4 regions of the Agrobacterium sp. SORGH_AS 787 genome follow, and region 2 is predicted to be linked to each of the others. Evidence: predicted binding sites of a transcription regulator. Region 2 holds the regulator's gene; each other region holds the start of a gene.
The links. The regulator LexA, encoded in region 2, represses DNA repair genes until DNA is damaged. The targets are predictions, from matches to a motif close to TGTTCNNNNTGTGTTCNG.
Positions count from the first base shown of each region.

Region 1: the regulator LexA is predicted to act here: its motif matches at 2,348-2,365, upstream of QE435_RS13610 (helicase-related protein).
Region 3: the regulator LexA is predicted to act here: its motif matches at 1,791-1,808, upstream of dnaE (DNA polymerase III subunit alpha).
Region 4: the regulator LexA is predicted to act here: its motif matches at 1,753-1,770, upstream of QE435_RS04075 (YifB family Mg chelatase-like AAA ATPase).

Region 1 is NZ_JAUTBG010000002.1:878,140-882,531, forward strand. It holds gene tesB (acyl-CoA thioesterase II) at 38-922, opposite strand; gene QE435_RS13605 (ubiquinone biosynthesis hydroxylase) at 1,015-2,229, shown strand; gene QE435_RS13610 (helicase-related protein) at 2,582-4,392, shown strand, end outside.
Region 2 is NZ_JAUTBG010000002.1:2,568,339-2,572,730, reverse strand. It holds gene QE435_RS21715 (ComEC/Rec2 family competence protein) at 1-922, shown strand, start outside; gene QE435_RS21710 (glutathione S-transferase family protein) at 933-1,622, opposite strand; gene QE435_RS21705 (GFA family protein) at 1,857-2,255, shown strand; gene lexA (transcriptional repressor LexA) at 2,574-3,299, opposite strand; gene QE435_RS21695 (hypothetical protein) at 3,658-4,221, shown strand; gene kdsA (3-deoxy-8-phosphooctulonate synthase) at 4,356-4,392, shown strand, end outside.
Region 3 is NZ_JAUTBG010000002.1:2,145,054-2,149,445, forward strand. It holds gene QE435_RS19660 (lipoprotein-releasing ABC transporter permease subunit) at 1-827, shown strand, start outside; gene QE435_RS19665 (ABC transporter ATP-binding protein) at 843-1,526, shown strand; gene dnaE (DNA polymerase III subunit alpha) at 2,031-4,392, shown strand, end outside.
Region 4 is NZ_JAUTBG010000001.1:929,207-933,598, forward strand. It holds gene QE435_RS04065 (aspartate-semialdehyde dehydrogenase) at 271-1,305, opposite strand; gene QE435_RS04070 (hypothetical protein) at 1,411-1,662, opposite strand; gene QE435_RS04075 (YifB family Mg chelatase-like AAA ATPase) at 1,843-3,375, shown strand; gene QE435_RS04080 (cupin domain-containing protein) at 3,622-4,128, shown strand; gene pbpC (penicillin-binding protein 1C) at 4,165-4,392, opposite strand, start outside.

The sequences.
Region 1 (4,392 bases), 1.7 Mb from region 2:
AACAATTTATGAGCGATTTTTAAAAATTGAACATTTTTTAGTCATTTGCCCGTTTGCGAATCAAGCCCTCTTGCGCCATCGAGGCGACAAGAACGCCATCGCGGGTAAAGAGGCTGCCTCTGGTCAATCCGCGGGCACCAGACGCACTCGGGCTGTCCTGCGTATAGAGCAGCCAGTCTTCCAACTTGCACGGGCGGTGGAACCACATGGCGTGATCGAGGCTGGCCACCTGGATGGTCGGATCGAAGATGGTCGTTCCGTGGGCATAGAGCGATGTATCGAGCAGCGTCATGTCGGAAAGATAGGCGAGCACCGCTGCCTGATAATGCCTGTCATCTGGCACTTCACCCACGGCCCGCACCCAGATATCCTGCTTCGGCTCAAGCTTTTCGCGGGAGATGTAATGCGTGAGCGAGACCGGGCGGATTTCGATCGGCCGCTTGTTCTCCCAATATTTGCGGATCGCGGGCGACGCATTGGCAAGAAATGCCTCCTGCAACTGCGCCTCGCTCATCAGGCTTTCCGGCTGCGGCACGTTCGGGATCGGGCTCTGGTGATCGAAGCCGCCCTCCTCGATCTGGAACGATGCCGACATGGCAAAGATCGCATGGCCATGCTGGATGGCAACGATGCGCCGCGTGGCAAAGCTGGCACCGTCGCGAATGCGATCGACTTGATAGATGATGGGCACGAGAGGATCGCCCGGTCGCATGAAATAGGCATGGAGCGAGTGGATGAAGCGGTCCGCATCCACCGTTCGCTGTGCCGCCATCAGTGCCTGCGCAATAACCTGACCGCCGAAGACGCGCTGCCATCCGACCTGCGGGCTGGTGCCGCGGAAGAGATTTTCTTCAAGCTTTTCAAGATCAAGCGTGGCGAGAAGATTTTCCATCGGGCTTGCTGAATGAGAAGAATGCGACATTTCGGCATGCTCCGGCTGTATGAAGACGTGATGCGATGGTCTATAATGCCAAAAGACTATGCACAAGAACGCAAGGCGCAGGAGAAGACGCAATGCTCGATGTCGTGATTGCCGGGGGCGGATATGTGGGCCTGAGCGTCGCTGTCGCCATCAAGCAGGCAGCGCCGCATCTCGGGGTTCAGGTCATCGAGGCCGCGCCCGAAGACGTCTGGAAAAAGGACGCCCGCGCTTCCGCGATTATCGCCGCTGCCAGCCGTATGCTGGATGTCTTCGGCATCTGGCAGGAGCTGGAGCCGGAAGCCCAGCCGATCAACAAGATGATCGTCACGGATTCGCGCACGGCAGATCCCGTTCGCCCGGTATTCCTCACCTTCGACGGCGACGTGGCGGAAGGTCAGCCTTTTGCCCACATGGTGCCGAATGTCGCCATGGTCGGTGCTCTGCGTGGCCTGTGCGAGCGGCTCGGCATCGAAATCCGTCATGGCCTCAGCGTCACGGGTTTTTCCGCCGGTCCGCAAAGCAACGTGATTTCGCTCTCCGATGGCTCGTCGCTGGAAACGCGTCTGCTCGTCGCCTGCGATGGTGTGAAATCGGCGCTACGCGACATGGCAGGCATCAAGACCGTTCACTGGGCTTACGACCAGTCGGGCATCGTCACCACCGTCGAGCACGAACGACCGCACAATGGCTGCGCGGAAGAACACTTTCTGCCCTCCGGTCCCTTTGCGATCCTTCCACTCAAGGGCAACCGCTCGTCGCTGGTCTGGACCGAGCGCACGGCGGATGCTGACAGCCTCGTCGCTTCCGACGCTCTTATCTTCGAAGAAGAGCTGGAGCGGCGCTTCGGCCACAAGCTCGGACCCATTCGTCCCGTCGGTCCGCGCCGCGCCTTCCCGCTTGGCCTGACGCTTGCGCGCGCTTTCGTCGCGCCACGCATCGCGATTGCCGGGGACGCGGCCCACGGCATACACCCTATCTCCGGGCAGGGTCTCAATCTTGGCTTCAAGGACGTGGCGGCGCTGGCGGAAACCGTCGTGGAGGCCGATCGCATCGGGCTCGATATCGGCTCACTCAATGTGCTGGAGCGCTACCAGTCCTGGCGCCGCTTCGACACAGTGCGCATGGGTGTGACCACCGACGTGTTGAACCGTCTTTTCTCAAATGATGTCGGGCCAATCCGCGTTGCGCGCGATTTCGGGCTGGGCCTCGTTGATCGGATTCCCGCATTGAAATCCTACTTCATCGGCCAGGCCGCCGGAACGGCGGACCGCAATGGACCAAGATTGCTGGCGGGGCAGCCTCTGTAGCCGGCATCGTCCTTTAGCATCATCTGATTCAGCATCTGGTGGCTTTCGGCAAAGCGGAAGCCACATCTTGCCGTGAACAAAGGCCGAATCTGGCAGAGTCAGCGATTCGTCTCTGATTCGTTCTCAACCTGTTCCGAATCTTGCGCCTTTGGCGTTTCTTAGCAAAAAGCGGTTTTGGCGTGCCAAATTAGCGGTCAATTCGAGGGCGACGCCGATGATAACCGCTTTCGTCCTTGCGTTTGGCCTTGCTGATTGCCATGTGTGGGAAGACTGAAATGCGGGCGCCCTCACGCCGTGTCCGAAGAGTAGCACCATCGTCGTTTTCGCGGATAGTACGTTGAATTTTCGCCCCATGATCTTGAGCGGCCGCGGTGTAACGGCCGTTCTTGGACCGACAAATACCGGCAAGACCCATTATGCCATCGAGAGAATGGTGGCGCATGGAAGTGGCGTCATCGGCCTGCCGCTGCGCCTTCTGGCACGCGAGGTCTATACGCGGCTGGTGGAAAAGGTGGGCGCCAACAATGTTGCGCTGATCACCGGCGAAGAGAAGATTTCCCCACCCCGCGCCAAATATTCCGTCTGCACCGTGGAGGCGATGCCGCGCGAAACCAATGCCGCCTTTGTCGCCATCGACGAAGTCCAGCTCGCGGGCGACCTGGAACGCGGCCATATCTTCACCGACCGCATCCTGAATTTGCGCGGCAAGGAAGAAACGCTGCTTCTGGGTGCCGGCACGATGCGGCCGATCCTCGAAAAGCTGCTGCCCGGCATCGTCACGGTGGAGCGCCCTCGCCTCTCGCAACTCTTCTATGCGGGATCGAAGAAGATCACCCGCCTGCCCCAGCGCACGGCGATCGTCGCCTTCTCTGCCGATGAGGTCTACGCGATTGCCGAACTGGTGCGCCGTCAGCGCGGTGGCGCTGCGGTGGTTCTTGGTGCGCTGTCGCCCCGTACCCGTAACGCGCAGGTTGGGCTCTACCAGAACGGCGACGTGGAATACTTGGTGGCGACCGATGCCATCGGCATGGGCCTGAATCTCGATGTCGACCACGTAGCATTTGCCCAGGATCGCAAGTTCGACGGCTATCAGTTCCGCAATCTCAACCCGGCTGAAATGGGCCAGATCGCCGGTCGTGCCGGACGGCATCTGCGTGATGGTACCTTTGGCGTGACAGGCCGCGTCGATCCGCTGGACGATGAGTTGGTGGAAAGGATCGAATCACACGAGTTCGATCCGGTCAAAGTGCTGCAATGGCGCACGAAGAATTTCGATTTCTCGTCCATCAGAAATCTCCAGGCGAGCCTCGATGCGGCACCCACGGTGCAGGGTCTGTCGCGCGCCTTGCCTGCCATCGATCAGCAGGCACTCGAATATCTCGGGCGCTACCCGGAGATCATCGATGTCACCACGACTGCGGAGCGTGTCGAAAGATTGTGGGAAGCCTGTGCTTTGCCGGATTATCGCCGCATCGCGCCTGCACAACATGCCGATCTGATTTCGACGCTCTATTTCGATCTCGTCAAACGTGGCACGGTCAATGAGAATTTCATGGCCGAACAGGTACGTCGCGCCGACCGGACGGATGGTGAAATCGACACGCTATCGGCCAGGATTGCGCAGATCAGAACATGGACGTATGTATCCAACCGCCCAGGATGGCTTGCCGATCCGACACACTGGCAAGAAAAGACACGGGAAATCGAGGATCGATTGTCCGATGCTCTACATGAAAGGTTGACGAAACGCTTTGTTGATCGCAGGACATCTGTGCTCATGAGGCGCCTAAGAGAGAATGCGATGCTTGAAGCTGAAATCAGTGTGAATGGTGATGTCTTCGTAGAAGGACATCATGTCGGTCAATTGGCGGGATTCCGGTTCACGCCGGTTTCGGGAACCGAAGGTCCAGATGCCAAGGCCGTCCAGGCGGCAGCGCAAAAGGCGCTCGCATTGGAGTATGAGGCGCGCGCCGCCCGTCTTCATGCCAGTGGCAATGGCGACCTCGCCATGAGCTCGGACGGTCTCGTCCGCTGGCTCGGTGAGCCCGTGGCGCGTCTGTCCGCCGGCGACAACATCATGAAGCCGCGCGTCATCATGCTGGCCGACGAGCAGCTGAGCGGCAACGCACGCGACCACGCGCTTGCCCGCATCGAGCGCTTCGT
Region 2 (4,392 bases):
TGCGCTGATTGCCATGCTGCTAATGCCCTTCGGTCTCGACGCACCGTTCCTGAAGCTGATGGGTTACGGCATGGCGATGGTGATCGACATTGCCAAAACCGTATCCAGCTGGGGCGGAGACGCCACAATCGGGCGGCAGCACCCCTGGTTTCTCATCGTCTCTACGGTCGGTTTTCTTCTGCTGACTTTGCTGCGGACACGGCTCGCTCTCGTGGGGCTTCCTTTTCTCCTTGCCGGTCTCGTGTTGGTGCCGGTTGAGCTGAATAAGGCGAAGCCCGACCTCTTGATCTACGAGGATGGCCTTCTTGTCGCATTTCGCACGGATCAGGCCGTCGCCACAACGAAGCGTCAGGCGAAGGGATTTGTCTATGAACAGTGGGCGAGGGCGGTGCCGCTGCCAGACAAGCATGTGGCGCCTGTCATCTTTGATGACAACGCAGCGAGCGATGAAGAGACCACGGTACAGGCATCGACGCGCCGCCAACCTGTTCTGACCGATCAGCAGAAGCAACAGGCCCGCGAAAAGATGCTACTGGCTCTCGAGCGGACAAATGTTTTCTCGTGCCAGAGAAATGCGTGGTGCGTGGGACAGCATGAGACTGGCGTCAGGGTCGCTGCCATTTCGAACACCGCCTTCACCGGAACCGCCTGTGATGTGGCGGATATCGTCGTCACCTCGCGCTTCGTGCCCTTCACGACTTGTCGCTCAGGCGCGATATTGATCAGCGCCACCACATTACGCAAGACAGGTTCGCTGGAGCTTTGGCTGAATGAAAGTGGAGCGCCCGTCGCGGCTGCACGCGCGGCGATGCAAGGCGTCGCCAGACCCTGGTCCGTCCACCGCGCTTACGACTGGCGCAGCAAGACGTTTGACGGAGAGGTGCCGCCGCATATTGAAACGATGCTGGCGGCCGAGCCGTAACTCGTTGCCTCTAAACGGCGTTTGAACGCCGATCCTCAATGATCTCGCCCGACGCCCGCGCTTCCTCCTCATGCTCCGGATCACGCCACGGTTCAGAGACCGCTGCCTGCTCCCATTCCCTCATCGCTGGCAAACCAAGGAGGCGCGTCTTGTAAGCCTCCGCTGCTGGCGACAGTGCGGTGCCGTAAGTCTGGAAGCGAAAGGCAACGGGGCAGAAGAAGGCGTCAAAGGCGGTGAAATTGACACCGGTCAGAAACGGTCCGCCAAAAGTGTCCAGCACCTGCTGCCAGAGCGTGTCGATGCGCGCTATATCCTTGCGGAGCGCGTCGCTTGCGGGGACTGGCCGGATGCGCAAGCCTACGCTCATCGGGTGCAGATTGCGCAGGGATTGGAAGCCGGAATGCATCTCGGCGGCGGCAGAGCGCGACCAGGCCCGCGCCTTGGCATCCTCAGCCCAAACACCATCATGCCGTTCGGCGAGATATTCCACGATTGCAAGCGAGTCCCAGACGGTGACATCGCCATCCACCAGGCAGGGCACCTTGCCGGAGGGGGTGAAGTGCATGAAGCTGTTCTTTGGATCGGGATCGTTGAAGGGGACGAGGCGCTCATTGAAAGGGATGCTCAATGTCCGCATTAGAACCCAAGGCCGGAGCGACCAGGAGGAGTAGTTCTTATTGGCGATGTAGAGATCGTACATGTTGTCTCCTCTTGGTGATAAGGCGGCTCGTATCGCAGGCAATTGGCCAAAGCGTAAGTGCTTGCAAAGGTCGTAACGCATGAGCGGGAGGACATACAGGCCTAGTCTGTCATGTCAGATATCATATGATTTGATGTGTTCGCCGCTCTCACGCGTCTGGAGACAGAAGCAGAATGAACTTCATTCGCTCGTCATGGTTTGATGAGCAGACATGAAGTGAATGGAGTGTTCGAGATGGACGTCAAATCTGGCGGTTGTGCCTGTGGTAAGGTGAGGCTTTCGATGGTGGGTAAGCCCTACCGTGTCGGCCTTTGTCACTGTATGGATTGCCGCAAACATCACGGCGCGCTCTTCCACGCATCAGCGATCTTTCCTGAGGATGCCGTGACAATCGAAGGGGAAACGCACAGCTATAATGGCCGCTTCTTCTGCCCCAATTGCGGCTCGCCCGTCTTTGGGAAAAGCGACGACGAAATCGAGGTGAATATCGGTTCTCTGGATTCACCAGATCAGTTCGAGCCGACCTACGAGCTTTGGACGATCCGCCGTGAAGCCTGGTTGCCGGATTTCCCGACGCTGCGACAGTATGATCAGGATCGAGAATCGACCGGCAGGACTGAGGAGGGGCGATGATGTCACGCGTCACATGCTGCGGCGTCCTTAGGCTGAAACCATAGATGTGGGCGCCTCTATAAACAGGCAGTCCAATTCCGCCTTCCGACTGCTGACAAAGGCCCGAAAACCTTTCCGGGTCATGGTCGGGACTGAACCGGCCACCCATAAGACCTTGACACAGGAATCCTCTGGCCGAGCCCGCGAATGACCCAAAGTAAACGTTAAAGGCCTATCATCACCCTAAAGGCAGGCCAATCGCCTGCCTCTAACGTTCAACTCGGGATGTTCTTGCCCCTCGAAAGCGATGGGAGCAACGCCAACGCCGCTCGCTATCGCTCAATGATAGCGACGAATGAGACCGACCAGCTTGCCCTGAATCTTGACCCGATCAGGTCCAAAGATGCGGGTTTCATAAGCGGGGTTTGCAGCCTCCAAAGCGATGGAAGCGCCCTTGCGACGGAAGCGCTTCAAGGTGGCTTCCTCGTCGTCTACGAGTGCAACGATGATATCGCCGGGGTTGGCGGTGCTGCCGTTGCGGATGATGACGGTATCGCCATCGAAAATGCCAGCCTCGATCATCGAGTCGCCCTTGACCTCGAGCGCGTAGTGCTCCCCCGTACCGAGCATATCGACGGGTACGGCGACATCGTGGGTGTTGTTCTGGATGGCGGAGATCGGCACACCGGCGGCGATGCGTCCCATCACAGGGACGGTGACAGCGGACGAGCTCTGATCGTTTGCGGGCTTCTGGGCCGGGGCAGGCTCCTGCGGTTTGGCTTTCCCGAGGCTACCCTCTATCACGCTTGGCGAGAAACCGCGCGGCGGCTTCTGTGAGGGTGCGGAATAGGCTTCGGGAAGCTTGATGACCTCCAGCGCTCTTGCCCGGTTCGGCAGGCGGCGGATGAAGCCACGCTCCTCCAACGCAGTGATCAGGCGGTGAATACCAGACTTCGAGGCGAGATCGAGGGCATCTTTCATCTCATCGAAAGATGGGGGCACGCCGGACTCTTTCATTCGCTCATGAATGAAAAGAAGCAGTTCCTGCTGTTTGCGCGTGAGCATGAAGAAAACCCTTGGAATGCGTGGCGAAGATTCGTGAAACAAATACAGAACGAACACTATATGTTCCATATGTGTTCTGCAATCCCTTAAAATTCCGCAAACGTTTCCGTCTGATCAATTCGCGGTCCTGTCATCCGCGCAATGGTAGAAGTTTATAGCTTCTTTACGGTGTCGCGTATCTTTTTCGTCTCCAGGTTGATGATCTCATTTTTACGGGTATCTACGAGCTGCTTCGAGGATCATCCGATCCGGTCATCCTGTGGGATGAAGGCCAAGCCATTCGAAGCATTATCAACAAAATCATCAGGGCTCCACGGCGCTGCTTCGTAGCGTCTTTTCTTGGGGCAAGGACATTTTTATGAAGCTCATTAGGTTCACCCTTATCGGAATGCTGATTGCGCTGGCCGGTTGCCAGACACTCGACCCCAATTCACCGGAAGCCTTGAAGCGGAAGGAGTATGACCGGCTGCTCCTGAACACGACGATGGCCAACTGCAAGCTCATCGTTCAGCTCAATCAGAAGCGTGTTTCGCAAAACAAGGAGCCGACGCGCGACAACAACTGTGCAAGGATTCTGAAGAACCACGCGCTTGGTGGCGTTCATCCGGCGAGCTTCGTCCCCGATATAGCTGTGAACGGTATTCCCATTCCGATCGGCGGACTGATCAAGCTCGCCATCGTTGCCGACCGAAACCAGCGTGAGAAGAAGGCCTGGGAGGCATCGCTACCGGCTTGGGTTTCCTCCGGTGGTGAGAACAGCGAGAACGTCTATCGCATGTTGCTGGCGCAAGGTTTCAAGCCTGAAGAATTGGAAGGGCTGAAGGGAAGTGCTGGATTTTCCGACGCCGTGCGCGCGGTCGGGCCGTTCGTGCAATTTTCAGAGGCCAATCCCGATGTCGTCCGGAGGGCGAATGCCGGCTAAAAGGCAGCGGTCGGTGCTCCGGCCGCAGCTTCCCTCATCCCGTGACACGTGGCGCACTTGCTGATAATGCCTGTGCAACATCGCAAGTTAAGCGGTTGCCGGCGATGTCCGGCGCATGTGTCGTGAGGAATGAGATGACTGTGAAGAACAATTTGAAAGTGGTCGCCGGCG
Region 3 (4,392 bases), 420 kb from region 2:
GCTTCATGTCGGGGCAGGGCGTTCTTGTCGGCTCAAGGCTGGCCGCACAGCTCGGCGTGACGGTGGGAGACCAGATCACCCTCATTTCACCGGAGGGTGACGTGACGCCCATGGGGGTCAATCCGCGCGTGAAGTCCTACCCGATTTCGGGCGTCTTCGAGATCGGCATGTCGGAATATGATGCGTCGATGATCTACATGCCTCTTTCGGAAGCGCAGCTTTATTTCAATTCCGAGGGCATCGTCCAATCCATCGAGCTCTTCGTCAGCCATCCGGACAATGTCGATGGCATTCGCCCGCTGGTGGAGACCGCTGCAGGCAGGCAGGTCTATATCACCGACTGGCGACAACGGAACCAGACCTTCTTCTCTGCGCTTCAGGTCGAGCGCAACGTCATGTTCATGATCCTGACGCTGATCGTTCTGGTCGCGGCGCTCAACATCATTTCCGGCCTCATCATGCTGGTGAAGGACAAGGGCAGCGATATCGCTATTCTGCGCACCATGGGTGCCACCTCTGGCGCCGTCATGCGCATCTTCTTCATGACGGGAGCTGCGATCGGTATCGTCGGTACATTCGCAGGCGTGGCGCTGGGCGTTCTCGTCTGTCTGAATGTGGAGTCGATCCGCCAGTTCTTCTCCTGGATCACCGGGACCGTTCTCTTTGATCCGCAGCTCTATTTCCTCAGCCAGCTTCCGGCGGAGATGGATCTGAGCGAAACCATCACCGTCATCGTCATGGCGCTGACCCTGTCCTTCTTGGCGACGATCTTCCCCGCCTGGCGCGCGTCGAAGCTCGATCCCGTCCAGGCCCTGAGATACGAATAGGACCCGCTTCACACCATGGCAAAGAAAATGGCTTTACAGCTTACCGGCGTGGAACGGACCTATGGTCAGGGCGAAACGAGCCTCTCCATTCTGAAGGACGCGAATTTCGAATTGCGAAGCGGTGAGATCGTCGCACTGGTCGCACCCTCCGGCACGGGCAAATCGACACTGCTGCATCTGGCCGGTCTTCTGGAACATCCGGATGCGGGCGAGGTCTTTGTCAATGGCAAGCCCTGCGGCACGCTCTCCGATGAGGAGCGCACCTCGATCCGTCGCAGCGATATCGGCTTCGTTTATCAGTTCCACCATCTGCTTCCGGAGTTCTCGGCGCTTGAGAATATCATGATGCCGCAGATGATCGCCGGTCTCGCACCCAAGGAGGCACAGGTGCGTGCCAAGGCGTTGCTGGATTATATGCGCATCGGCCACCGAGGCGATCATCGTCCGGCGGAACTGTCCGGCGGTGAACAGCAGCGCGTAGCAATTGCAAGAGCCGTTGCCAACGCGCCGCTTCTGCTTCTGGCAGATGAACCCACCGGCAATCTCGACCCCGAGACCGCATCCTACGTTTTCGATGCCTTGGAAGCGCTGGTGCGCCAGTCTGGCCTCGCAGCCCTGATCGCGACCCATAATCATGATCTGGCGGCACGCATGGATCGTCGCGTGACGCTTTCCGAAGGCAAGATCGTCGAGTTCTGATCGATCGTCTACAGCATCGGCCCGACAATCGAACTCGATTTTCGGAAAGCATAATGCGAAGATTCAAAAGTGCGAAGCGTCCTTTGTGCGTCCAATAGGACGCACTGCGCTTGAGTACCGCTACCTCATCAACCCCGTCTGGCTCGCCAGGCGGGTTTTTTGTTTATGCGCTGATGAGAGCGGGGCGAAACTAAGGAACCGGATTGAGTCGTGTCACGTTGGCAATAGGCCAGCCCAAAAAAGCTGTTGACATGGAAACAAAATGAGAACAAAGTTGGAACATAACAAGTAAGGAGAGACAAATGACCGATTTCATCCGTGACCTTGCCGCCTTCACCTCCATCGCTGTCTTCGTTGCCAGCTTCTCTGTGATCCTCACATCCATGTGACTTTAGGCCCTTCGGTCTCCCGGCGATAGCGGTGCACAGTCACCCTTTGCCAGTGGACTTTGCTGCTCGAAGGGATCAAAATCAGCCCGATTCAGAATGACGGGAATGCAGCACGATGGGCGATCATATTGAAGAGCGAAACCTTTCAGGCGTGCTCTTGAAATCTCCCGGCTTTGTGCACTTGCGTGTTCATTCCGCCTATTCCCTTCTCGAAGGGGCGCTTCCTCTCAAAAAGATCATGGCGAAGGCTGTCGGCGATGCACAGCCTGCCATCGCCATCACCGACACCAACAATCTCTTCGTTGCGCTTGAGTTTTCGGAGAAGGCGCGGGACGAGGGACTGCAGCCGATTATTGGATGCCAGCTTTCCATCGACATGCAGGATGCCGTCGAAGACAGGCGAGGCGGCAACAACCTTTCCAAGCTTCCGTCCATCGTTCTGCTTGCCGCAGATGCGGAAGGCTATGAGCGCCTCGTCGATCTGATCAGCCGCGCCTATCTCGATGGCGAAGGCAGTGGTCACGCGGTCAATATTGCCAAGTCGTGGCTGGAAGAGGCCAGCAATGCGGGATTGATCGCATTGACCGGTGCGTCTGGTGGCCCTGTCGATATGGCGCTAAAAGAGGGACATGCGGCTCAGGCGAAGAGTCGGCTTCTTGCGCTGAAAGACATTTTTGGCGACCGGCTCTATATCGAATTGCAACGTCAGGGCAATTACGACCGTGCGCATGAACGCCGGATGATTGCGCTTGCTTACGAGCATGACATTCCGCTGGTCGCTACCAACGAAGCCTTCTTCCCTTCGAAGGCGGATTATGAGGCGCATGACGCTTTGATGGCCGTGGCCCATAACGCCATCGTTTCGGATGACAGCCGCTTCCGTTTAACGCCGGACCATTATCTGAAGAGCCGGGATGAGATGGTGGCGCTCTTCAAGGATATCCCCGAAGCGATTGAGAATACCGTCGAGATCGCCCAGCGCTGCTCTTACGTCTTGAAGAAACGCGGACCCATCCTCCCGCGCTTTACCGGTGCCAGCGACGATCCGGAAGAGGCCGAACGCGCCGAGTCGCTGGAGCTTCGCCGCCAGGCGGTCGAAGGTTTGGATATGCGCCTTGCCGCTCTCGGGATGGCCCCGGGCTACACCGAGCAGGAGTACCGCGATCGGCTGGACTTCGAACTCAGCGTTATCGAGCGCATGAAGTTTCCCGGCTACTTCCTGATTGTTGCCGACTTCATCAAATGGGCAAAGCAGCATGATATTCCGGTCGGCCCCGGTCGCGGTTCGGGTGCAGGATCACTGGTCGCCTATGCGCTCACCATTACCGACGTCGATCCGCTTCGCTTCTCGTTGCTCTTCGAACGCTTCCTCAATCCCGAACGCGTGTCGATGCCGGACTTCGATATCGACTTCTGCCAGGATCGCCGCGAAGAGGTGATCCGCTATGTGCAGCGCAAGTACGGGCGCGAGCAGGTGGCACAGATCATCACCTTCGGTTCGCTCCAGGCACGTGCCGCCTTGCGCGATGTCGGTCGTGTGCTGGAAATGCCCTACGGCCAGGTGGACCGCATCTGTAAGCTGGTGCCGAACAATCCGGCCAATCCGACGCCGCTCTCCAAGGCGATCGAAGAAGAGCCACGTCTTCAGGAAGAGGCGGATAAGGAGCCTGTCGTCGCGCGGCTCCTGGATATCGCCCAGAAGATCGAAGGTCTTTACCGCCACGCCTCGACACACGCCGCCGGCATCGTCATCGGCGACCGTCCTCTATCGAAGCTGGTCCCGATGTATCGCGATCCGCGCTCCGACATGCCGGTGACCCAGTTCAACATGAAGTGGGTGGAAAGCGCGGGTCTGGTCAAGTTCGACTTCCTGGGCCTCAAAACTCTGACAGTGCTGAAGGTCGCTGTCGACTTCGTTGCCAAGCGCGGAATCCATGTCGATCTTGCGGCCATTCCGCTGGACGATCAAAAGACCTACGAGATGCTATCGCGTGGCGAAACCATCGGCGTCTTCCAGGTGGAAAGTGCCGGCATGCGCAAGGCGCTGATCGGCATGCGTCCCGACTGCATCGAGGACATTATCGCGCTGGTGGCGCTGTATCGCCCCGGTCCGATGGAGAACATCCCGGTCTATAACGCCAGAAAGCATGGCGAGGAGGAAATCGAGTCGATCCATCCGACGATCGACCATCTCCTGAAGGAGACGCAGGGCGTTATCGTCTATCAGGAACAGGTGATGCAGATCGCCCAGGTCCTCTCCGGCTATTCGCTCGGCGAAGCCGATCTTCTGCGCCGCGCCATGGGTAAGAAGATCAAAGAGGAAATGGACAAGCAGCGCGAGCGTTTCGTGGAAGGCGCGATCCGCAACAGCGTGTCCAAGGCGCAGGCCGACACGATCTTCGATCTTCTGGCCAAGTTCGCCAATTACGGCTTCAACAAGTCTCACGCCGCGGCTTATGCCATCGTCTCCTACCAGA
Region 4 (4,392 bases), on a different contig from region 2:
GCATCAAATGTCGAATTCATTCCACTAGAGCGCCGTGCGTCTTTTCGGACGCACTAAGAACGCTCTGTCTCTTTCAACCTACGCATCGTGCTTATCCGAAAATCGGTTCCGATTTTCGGGCCTATGCTGTAGCGAGATTGAATGGGCACAAATTGCCGATCGTCTTCATAACCAGCAAATGAACTGGCTGTGATAGGCACGAAAATCGAAAACCCGTCCATTCTCGAAAGTAACGGACGGGTTATAGTTAATAGTTATTAAAAAACCGTATCAAGCTGCCGCTTTGCGCGGCTTGATAAGACCGCGATTGATGAGCAGTTCGGCAATCTGGACGGCATTCAGTGCCGCACCCTTGCGCAGGTTGTCGGAAACCACCCAGATGTTGAGACCGTTTTCGACCGTTGCGTCCTCACGGATGCGCGAAATATAGGTCGCATCTTCGCCTGCGCATTCGACCGGCGTGATGTAGCCGCCGTTTTCGTGCTTGTCGATGACGAGGCAACCGGGTGCTTCACGCAGGATATCGCGCGCCTGATCGGCGGTGATTTCGTTTTCGAACTCGATATTGACCGACTCCGAGTGGCCGATGAAAACGGGAACGCGCACAGCGGTGCAGGTCACCTTGATCTTCGGATCCAGCATCTTCTTCGTTTCTGCCAGAACCTTCCACTCTTCCTTGGTGTAACCGTCTTCCATGAAGACATCGATATGCGGAATGACGTTGAAGGCGATGCGCTTGGTGAACTTCTTGGTTTCAACCGGGTCAGCCACGAAGACGGCGCGGGTCTGTTGGAACAACTCGTCCATGCCTTCCTTGCCAGCACCCGAAACAGACTGGTAGGTGGAGACGACAACGCGCTTGATCTTGGCGGCATCGTGCAGCGGCTTCAAAGCGACAACGAGCTGCGCCGTAGAGCAATTCGGGTTGGCAATGATGTTCTTCTTGGTGAAGCCTTCGACAGCATCGGCGTTGACTTCCGGCACGATGAGCGGAACGTCCTGATCATAGCGCCATGCAGACGAGTTATCGATGACGACACAACCCTGCGCACCGATCTTCGGAGACCACTTCTTGGAGACATCGCCACCGGCCGACATCAGGCAGATATCGGTATCGGAGAAGTCGTAATTCTCGAGATTGGAAACCTTCAGCGTGCGGTCGCCATAGGACACTTCCGTGCCCTGGCTGCGCGCCGAGGCCAGAGGAACGACCTCATCCGCAGGGAAACCACGTTCCGCCAGGATGTTCAGCATTTCGCGTCCGACATTGCCGGTGGCGCCTGCGATTGCAACTTTGAAACCCATGATCAAGCTCTCTTTCTGCCTCTCCTCTTTTTGGTGAGGGGGAGCCGCGAAACTGCGGCTTCCTTTCCCCGGCCAAACCGGGGAGAGAGCGGCGGGCCAGAGACGTCAGACGGTTTTAATCGTCGTTTTGGCCGTAATTCGGATGGAACCAGAAAGGCGCGCAGGATCGCCGGCTGAACCTGCCGGGCTTTGCATGACAATCATGTGCTGGACATGCCGCATGAACAGTGCGCTCCTTTTCGTGCAGAAGCTATTAGGAGCTTTGTCTTTTCTGTCAAGCGCAAACATGCGCTCTTTCTGGCAGGTGCCATGTCTTTTCGACCAAGTGTCAACCTTGCCGCAACGCGAAACCAGCATGGCTATCCTCGTGCCCACGCCTGTCTCCCTCCGCAGCGCACATCGAGCCCTCAGACCCTTACGCGCCCTCAGCGCTGAATCTCGTCCGCATGTTCTTGTTTTATTCTCCTCCCTATGCCAAGTTGCCCCTGCGATCTGAGAGAGCCGTGCGGACGGCGATTACGGCTGTGGGGGCCTTTGATGGTAGCGCGCATCAATACTATTGCGTTTCAAGGCATCGAGGGTGTGCCGGTCGAGGTTCAGGTGATGGTCGCACCTGGCAAGGTCGGCATGCAGATCGTTGGCCTGCCGGATAAGGCCGTCGCTGAAAGCCGCGAGCGGGTACAGGCCGCGTTGCATGCTTCCGGTCTTGCGATGCCCGCCAAAAAGGTCACGGTCAATCTCGCTCCCGCTGATCTTCCCAAGGAAGGCTCGCACTTCGATCTTCCCATCGCGCTCGGCCTCATGGCTGCACTCGGCGCCATTCCCGCCGAAGCGTTGACCCGCTTCGTCGTTTTGGGCGAACTCAATCTGGATGGCACGATCGGCGCTGTCGCCGGTGCTCTTCCGGCAGCTATTGCGGCAAACGCCCAAGACAAGGGCCTGATCTGCCCAGCCGAAAGCGGCCCTGAAGCCGCCTGGGCAGGGGCCGAAATCGACATCCTCGCGCCGCGCAGCTTGATTGCCATCGCCAACCATTTTCGCGGCACGCAGCTTCTGTCGAGACCCATTCCAGCCATCCGTGCCAATCCAGACAATCTTCCTGATCTCGCGGACATCAAGGGCCAAGAGAGCGCCAAACGCGCACTTGAGGTGGCAGCAGCCGGTGGGCATAACCTTCTGATGGTCGGCCCTCCCGGCTCCGGAAAATCCATGCTTGCCTCTCGCCTGCCATCGATCCTGCCACCGCTGTCTGCCTCTGAACTGCTCGAAGTGTCGATGGTGCATTCGATCGCGGGACAGCTTTCCGGCGGCAAGCTCTCCGACCGGCGTCCATTTAGAACGCCTCACCACTCGGCGACGATGGCAGCCCTTGTCGGCGGCGGCTTGCGGGCCAAGCCGGGGGAAGCCTCGCTCGCTCACCATGGCGTCTTGTTTCTCGACGAGTTTCCGGAATTCTCCCCGCAAGTGCTGGATGCACTCCGTCAACCGCTTGAGACCGGCGAATGCATCATCGCCCGCGCCAATCATCGCGTCAGCTATCCCGCTGAAATCCAACTGGTGGCCGCCATGAACCCCTGCAAATGCGGCATGGCCGGCGAACCCGGCTTCACCTGTGCACGCGGCCCAAGATGCGTTTCAGATTACCAATCCCGCATCTCCGGTCCGTTGATGGACCGCATCGATATCCGCATAGAGGTCCCTGCCGTCTCTGCTGCAGACCTGATCCGCCCGATGGCAGCAGAAGCCAGCGCCGACGTCGCCCGCCGCGTCGCACGTGCCCGCCAGATGCAGGAAGAACGCTTCGCAGCCGCGGGCTTCCAGGGCATCCGCACCAATGCACGTTGCACCACAGCCCTCATCGAAAAATGCGCTGAACCGGACGCTACCGGCCTCCAACTTTTGCGCGACGCCGCCGAAAAGCTGAAATTCTCGGCCAGAGGCTACCACCGCATCCTGAAAGTTGCGCGAACGCTGGCCGATCTGGATGACAAGCCAGTCGTCGGGCGATTACACTTGGCGGAAGCGATCTCGTATCGCATCGCAGGCGAGCGGCTTTCAGCAGCGGCTTAACGCCTCTTAGATGATGCTTTAAAAGTATTAATTGAATTTATTGGCCACGTCATGAGCTTATATCAGAGGATATTCATATTCCAGACGAAGCTATGCGTGAACGCATCTAGTATAAGCGTTCGCTTGAAGCATTTCTTCTTGTTCCCCTAACTTAGGGGATGAAGATAGTTCAAATTCAACATAATTTTTGAAGATTTTTCTCACTCGCCCTTGCTACAATCTCCGCAATCAAGGTGGGGACCGACGATGGTTGTTAAGATGATGATTGCGACCGCTATTGCGATAGCGTCGCGGACAGTGCCGCTCATGCCGATTTCGATGGGACGGAGACGGACCGGGGCGGTGGTTTCGGCTGCATCCGGGCGGATGGAGATGAAGGCGGCCCCCATCAATCCGGAATGGATTATCGCCGGTAATCCACAGGCGCGCATGGCGGACCATTCCCGCAGTGGCGACCGTGCTGCCTACACGGCGGTCTGGGACTGCACGGCGGGCACGTTTCGCTGGTTCTTCATGTGGGACGAAACCGTCCACATCATCGAGGGCGACGTGCATGTGACGGCAGCCGATGGATCCGTGCATCATCTTTATGCCGGCGATGTCGCCTACTTCAAGGCTGGCACCTGGGCGACGTGGCGCGTGGACAATTATGTTCGCAAGGTCGCTTTCCTGCGCAGGCCTTTCCCAACGGCGCTGGCGCTTGCCTATAGGGTCAAGAACCGGATTCTTCCTGCAAAAACGCCGTCGCTCTGAAAGCGCCGCGCCATCGTTCACACGAGCGAGGATGCTTCACTGCACGAAGATGCGGACGCTGGACGCCCGACCATCGGCATCGATGACGGTAAGTGTAGAGAAGCCTTGACCTTCCGGCGTCCATTCATTGCTGCGGCGGCGCGTGAGGTCCGGCAGAGGTTTTCCATTGGCGAGCCAACGGAAGGGCGCTCGCCCGCCCTGTAGCTTGAGAACCAGCGGCGAGAGCGAGCCTGCGCTGTCTGAAAGTTCCACACGTGCGCCTTC